3 regions of the Terribacillus sp. AE2B 122 genome follow, and region 2 is predicted to be linked to each of the others. Evidence: riboswitches for the same ligand, from Rfam matches in the RefSeq annotation. Region 2 holds a riboswitch; each other region holds the start of a gene.
What was found. Region 2 has a riboswitch for S-adenosylmethionine ahead of AE2B122_RS12435 (acyl-CoA dehydrogenase family protein). Riboswitches for the same ligand answer to the same signal wherever they lie in the genome.

Region 1: linked by a shared signal. The riboswitch ahead of metX (homoserine O-acetyltransferase) and the one ahead of AE2B122_RS12435 (acyl-CoA dehydrogenase family protein) in region 2 are both predicted to bind S-adenosylmethionine.
Region 3: linked by a shared signal. The riboswitch ahead of AE2B122_RS12030 (LLM class flavin-dependent oxidoreductase) and the one ahead of AE2B122_RS12435 (acyl-CoA dehydrogenase family protein) in region 2 are both predicted to bind S-adenosylmethionine.

What each region holds. Positions count from the first base shown of each region.
Region 1 is NZ_LR700943.1:593,799-596,069, reverse strand. It holds gene metX (homoserine O-acetyltransferase) at 1-1,067, opposite strand, end outside; SAM riboswitch class I at 1,143-1,253, opposite strand; gene AE2B122_RS08135 (ammonium transporter) at 1,909-2,271, shown strand, end outside.
Region 2 is NZ_LR700946.1:3,238-5,508, reverse strand. It holds gene AE2B122_RS12435 (acyl-CoA dehydrogenase family protein) at 1-1,031, opposite strand, end outside; SAM riboswitch class I at 1,103-1,208, opposite strand; SAM riboswitch class I at 1,336-1,438, shown strand; gene AE2B122_RS12430 (LLM class flavin-dependent oxidoreductase) at 1,532-2,271, shown strand, end outside.
Region 3 is NZ_LR700945.1:231,023-233,293, forward strand. It holds gene AE2B122_RS12020 (CAP domain-containing protein) at 1-689, shown strand, start outside; gene AE2B122_RS12025 (DUF1992 domain-containing protein) at 761-1,132, shown strand; SAM riboswitch class I at 1,145-1,246, shown strand; gene AE2B122_RS12030 (LLM class flavin-dependent oxidoreductase) at 1,326-2,271, shown strand, end outside.

The DNA of each region.
Region 1 (2,271 bases), on a different contig from region 2:
TATGAAATTTTCATAGGCTGCTGAAGCACCTGACGGATATGATGTCCCCATTTTTCAAATTCGAGCAGGAAGCCATCGTGTCCATAGATTGTTTTAACGTCTACATGACGGGCACCCGGAACTGCTGCTGCAAAGCGTTCAATCTCTTCAGGCGGAAACAGCAAATCTCTGGAGAAGCCGAATGTCAGTACAATTGCCTTTATACTTTGAGCGGCAGACTGCCATCCTCCTCTTCCCCTGCCGATATCATGACTGTTCATCGCCTCTAATAAAGTCATATAACAATTGGCATCAAAGCGATTGACGAGCTTCTCTCCTTGGTAGTTCAAATATGATTCCACTTCATATGCCGCATCGTCCCTGCGGGATGCAGCGCGGCGGAAGCGTTCATTATATTGGTGATCGGAACGGTAAGTAAGCATTCCTACCATCCTTGCAAGTCCGAGACCAGCGGCAGGTGGTTTATCTGCTGTGTAATTACCATTGTTCCAATTGTGATCGGAAGTGATAGCTGTCTTGGCTAAGTGATTATAGGCAATTGCATAATCACTTACGTAAGGAGTTGCCGCCAAAGGGATCAGTACATCCATGAAATCCGGGTACATGACACCCCATTCTAGTACTTGCATTCCACCTAATGATCCGCCGATCACAGCTCTCAAATGAGAGATTCCTAGTTTCTTCAACGCAATGCGCTGAACTGAAACCATGTCACGGATCGTAATAGCTGGAAAAGCAGCCGCATACCTATCACCTGAAACTGGATCTGCCGATAAGGCGCATGTTGTGCCATTGCAGCCACCCAGCACATTGAATGTAATTATTTTATACCGGCTGGTGTCGATAAACCCTCCTGGCTGCAGCAATCCGCTCCACCAGCCTGGATTTGTACCAGTACCGGCCGCAAATTGATCTCCTGTCAGCGCATGGCAGATAAGCACCGTTTCTCCTGATTCAGGACCGCTTCTTTCATAAGCTACTTCCACTTTTGAAAGGATCTCACCTGATTCAAGCTCGATATCACCTATGAGAAGTTTGCCGGTTTGGTATGACTGTTCTGACTCCATGTTCCGTACGCTTCCTCCCCTCAAATAAAAAAGCCACCCTGAGAGGACAGGGTGGCAATATGTACCGACTTGTCTCTCTCATCTTAAAGTGCATACGCACTTTCAGGAATTAGCACCTTATAAGCATTTCTGCTTGCAGGTTGCCGGGCATCGTCGGGCCAGTCCCTCCGCCTCTCTTGATAAGAGCTTGCTATTTATTTGTTAACAGGATTGTAGCATGGGTTAAATTATCAGTCAACTATAAATTCTGAAATTTCCATTTACGCTGTAAATATCCCTAGAAATTTGGACGCCCCGCATCAGCGAATGCCAATGCGGGGCTAAAATGTAACTTTTCTATTGTAAGTAGAGGATACCTAATACATCCCCTTGCCGCGGTACTTGTTCCACATGGTAGTTTACACTTAAACGATGCAATCCCTACCTCTATTGCATCCTCACGGCTCCTAGGCCGCTCCAGTCTGAATAAGTACTTCTAATTAAAACTATAGCAGAATGCCAATGATATTCGATAAAGTTACTCAAACATCGAATACGTTAACTATCTTATCATGCTTTACAATTATTGTCAAACTTCCGATACAGGACATCTTCGCAGCTATCTATCTATTCCCGTTGCAAAGAAGTACAAACCACCCCAAATTTCCCATTTGCCATAAATTCTGTCCTGTTTTAGGTAACGCTTCATGACAAAAGCCCTGAAAACACTTACATGAGTTGGTCAGAAATATTCACGTAAGATAACCTGACAAGTTTGTTACATTTTTTTGCGTGGCACTTATATAATGAATAAAGATTTAAATTTTCAAACAATTAAAGATAAACACAGGGGGTAGAGAAAATGGATATGGCTAATACGGTATTCATGTTTGTCGCAACCGTCTTAGTATGGTTGATGACACCAGCACTCGCACTCTTCTACGGCGGGTTAGTAAGAAGTAAGAACGTGCTGAGCACAGCGATGCACAGCTTTACGACAATGGCAATTGTGTCGATCATCTGGATTATCATTGGCTTTTCCCTGGCGTTCTCACCAGGTAACGGAATTATTGGAGGCTTGGATTTCTTCGGGCTTACTAATGTCGGTTTCGAGCCGGCTGAAGGACACACTATTCCATTCAATTTATTCATGATGTTCCAAATGACATTCGCGATTCTGACAACTGCAATCGTGTCTGGCGCTTATGCAGAACGTATTCGTTTT
Region 2 (2,271 bases):
CTGGCTCCGACTATACGCATGCAGAGATCCACAACTTCATTAGCTTTATTGGTGACAATATGCTTAGCAGCAGCTAAATCCGGACTCATCTCAGTTCTCTTTTCAGGATGCTCAACCCACTTTCTAGCTGTAGCGTAAAGCACTTCTCTGGCGTTAAAGAGAGCGAGCTCTATTTCACCAATTTTTCTTCTAACCTCTGGGACATCCTTAATTGGACCCGGCAAGGAAACAGGATGAAATTTTGACGCAAATTGAATAGTATAATCTCTTGCGGCAACAGCTATACCAAGGTAAACAGCAGCGATCTGTAAGTACCAGCCTCTTGGAGTGGAGGTGCCTTTGTTTTCTTCTACAAGCAACGCATCCTGATCAACTAGTACATCTTCTAAAATTAAATCATCACTTCTTGTTCCTCTCATTGCGATGCTATCCCATGTTTCTACTACAGATACTCCTTCCAAGGAGTGATCAATTATAAAGAAGCCTTTGTTTCCGGAAGGAAGTATAGTCGCTGTGGCAATGCTGTAGTCTAAAGCAGCAGCCATGGAAGCAAAGGATTTACGGCCGTTAATTCTCCATTTCGAACCTTCCAGTTTTGCAGTTGTCCTTGGAGCAGCTCCTCTTGAAGGACTTCCAGTGGCGTTTTCTGTTTGAACCAAGTTAAGAAGAATTTTATCATGTATGATTTTGTTGCTAAGATCCTGAAAACTTTGTTCATCCCATTTTCTGCTTTCGGCATTTTCCAGTACAACACCAAGCTGCCAGCCAAATGATAGAGCAGTAGGAGCATCACCTTGGGCAAGTATCTCTTGAACTTGTAAGTACTCTACAAGATTTAATCCTTTGCCTCCATATTCCGTCGGCACAGTCAGCAACAAAAAGTCATTATCTTTTAACGCTTGAAAGTTTTCATAAGGAAATTCACCGCTGGCATCGATATGAGCTGCACGTTGTTTGAATTCTTCAGAAAGGCTCTTTGCTTGCTGTATCACTTGATCAAACTCTTTTGATTTCTCTTCGGTTTCTCGCATGAACATTCTCCTTATCCAATAAATTAAAAAACCTCTTTCGTGAGAAAGAGGTTACGTTTATGTATGTATCTCTCTCATCTCTCAGACATCTCTGTCTGCTGGAATTAGCACCTTACTTCAAACAAGCGGTTGCTGCAGGGTCGTTGGACCAGTTCCTACCCTGACTCTAGATAAGTGTGTTTATTCAGTTGTCGGCATAAATATATGCCATATACGGAATATTGTCAATTATATATTTAATTTAGAAAACTTGATTGACAGGCAATGGACGGTCCTGTATATTGAGCTTTAATTCAATAAGCATTTCTTATCCAGAGAGGTGGAGGGACTGGCCCTTTGAAGCCTCGGCAACAGACTGCTGCAGTACTGTGCCAATTCCAGCAAGCTACTAGCTTGAAAGATGAGAAGAGAGTGGACGTTGTACGCCTGCGTCGACTAAGTAAGACCTCTTCTTAATCTGAGAAGGGGTCTTTTATTTTGTATAAAACGGAGGGGTAAAAGTGGGAAAACAAATCATTCTGAATGCATTCGATATGAATAGTGCGATGCACAATTCGCATGGGTTGTGGAAGCACCCAGAGAGTAAGCGGCATCGGCAATATAAGGATTTGGATTATTGGATTGATCTTGCGAAGCTATTGGAACGCGGCAGGTTCGATGCGATTTTCTTCGCCGATGTGCTGGGTGTGTATGATGTTTACCGCAATAGTAAAGCGCCTTCCATCCGTGACGGCCTGCAGGTTCCCTTGAATGATCCAGCTTTATTAGTTTCAGCAATGGCCAGTGTTACAGAAAATTTAGGGTTCGCGGTCACGGTGAGTACTACATATGAACCGCCATTTGGGAATGCACGACGTTTTTCCACGCTGGATCATTTGACGAAGGGGAGAGTGGCTTGGAATGTCGTGACTTCATACCTTCCGAATGCTGCCCGTAATTTTGGCTTGACCGATATGATCAAGCACGATGAGCGGTATAAGATTGCCGATGAATTTTTAGAGGTTTCTTATAAGCTTTGGGAAAGCAGCTGGGAGGAGGATGCGGTTGTTGAAGATCCGCAAAACCAAGTTCTAGTAAAGCCTGAAAAAGTGCATGAAATCAATCATGAAGGTCATTATTTCCAGGTTGAGGGACCGCATTTGAGTGAGCCTTCTCCGCAGAGAACTCCTGTTATTTATCAAGCAGGTACGTCTGAAAAGGGACGGGAATTTGCTTCTAAACATGCGGAATGTGTATTTGT
Region 3 (2,271 bases), on a different contig from region 2:
CTTCTATCGAAGATTTGAATAAATGGGTGAATGAATATCTATCAGCTTATAACATTCACATTAATACTGATAGCTTGCTAGCGAAGTACAATGTACAGCAGCCAGCTCAACAGGAGAAAGCGCAGACTCAAGCACCTAAGCAAGAGGAAGCGAAAGCACCTGCTTCTAATAAAGAAGAGCAAAAAGCAGCTCCTAAAAAAGAAGAAAAAGCTGAAGAGCAAGCAACTGAACAAAAAGCTCAAGCTCCAGCACAAAAACAAGAAACTGCTTCTGATAACAAGCAAACAGAAGAAAAACAAGCTACTGAAGGTCTAAGTGCATTCGAACAGCAAGTAGTGGACTTGACTAACAAAGAGCGTGAAAAAGCTGGTCTTAAAGCTTTAAAAGCTGATACTGAACTAAGCAAAGTAGCTCGTGCGAAATCCAAAGATATGGCTGACAATGGTTACTTCGATCACAACAGCCCAACTTACGGTTCTCCGTTCGATATGATGAAATCTTTCGGTATTTCTTATAAAACTGCAGGTGAAAACATCGCTCAAGGACAAAAGACTCCAGAAGAAGTCGTTGAAGCATGGATGAACAGCCAAGGTCACCGTGAGAATATCCTTAACCCTGATTACACTAATATCGGTGTAGGTTATGTAGAAAACGGTAACTACTGGACACAACAATTCATTGGTAAATAATTCAGATTATTGTATAATGAAAAGCAACCGATTATAATCGGTTGCTTTTCTTGTATATAGGGAGTGATTATATGGATCTGATTTCGCTGCTTGCGGAAGAACGAATCAAGCAGGCTGAAGCCAATGGAGAGTTCCGTAACCTTCCAGGAGCAGGAAAACCTTTGGAGCTGGAGGACTTATCAGGTGTACCGGAGGATATGCGGATGAGCTACAAAATTCTCAAGAATGCTGGATATATTCCGCCTGAAATGGAGCTGCAAAAAGAGATTGTAGCACTGCGCGATTTACTTCACGTTTGTACGAACGACACTGAACGAGCGTGTTACCGAAAGCGGATCAGCGAGAAAGAGATCCAATACGAAGCACTGCTTCAGAAGCTTAAGCGAAATTCGCCAGACACTCTCAGTCAATATCGGGAACAAATCGAACATAAACTAACCTAACTAAATAATATTTTCTTATCACGAGAGGTGGAGGGACTGGCCCTTTGAAGCCTCGGCAGCAGGCAGTAATGTACTGTGCCAATTCCAGCAGACGACAAGTCTGACAGATAAGAGGAGCATTTTACCTTGGATAAGGAGCCTCTTCTGTAAAACGGAAGAGGCTTTTTTTACATAATTAGAGGAGTGGAGAACAATGACGAAACAAATTATCCTGCAAGCATTTGATATGACAGCCGCCAATCATAACGCCCATGGCTTATGGAAGCATCCGGAGAACAGAAGGCATCGGGAATATAAGTCGCTGGATTACTGGATAGAGCTTGCACGCCTTTTGGAAAAAGGAAAGTTTGATGCGATTTTCTTTGCAGATGTACTTGGTGTTTATGACGTATATGGAGGGGATGAAAAGGCAGCGCTGCGTGACGGAGTGCAAGTGCCGCTTAATGATCCAGCCTTCGTTATCCCGGCCATGGCAGCTGTGACGAAGCATTTGTCCTTCGCTGTCACTGTCAGTACATCTTATGAACAGCCATTTCATAATGCGCGTAAATTTTCGACGCTTGATCACCTGACAAATGGGCGTGTTGCTTGGAATATCGTTACATCCTATTTACCGAATGCTGCTCAGAATTTTGGGATGGATAAGATGGTTAAGCATGATGAACGTTACAGAATAGCTGATGAATTCCTAGAGGTTTCTTATAAGCTGCTAGAGGATAGCTGGGAAGAGGATGGTGTTATCTCGGATCCGGAAACAGGGGTTCTAGTGGATCCGGAAAAAGTTCACCGTATAAAACATAAGGGTACCTATTTCTCAGTAGAAGGGCCGCATGTGAGTGAGCCATCTCCGCAGCGTACACCTGTGCTTTACCAAGCAGGTACTTCGGAAAAAGGCAGGGATTTCGCAGCAAGACATGCTGAATGTGTTTTTGTCGGAGGACCTACACCAGAAAAAATCAACTATTACATCGAAGATATTAAAGCGCGGGCGGAGGCGTATGGCAGAAGCCGCGATGAAATTAAGGCGTTTACTTTCCTGCATGTCGTAGTGGCTGAAACGGAGGAGAAAGCTCTTGCAAAATATGATGAAGTTAAACATTATTGGAGCGCAGATGCTGCCAAGGCCCAATATGGCGGCT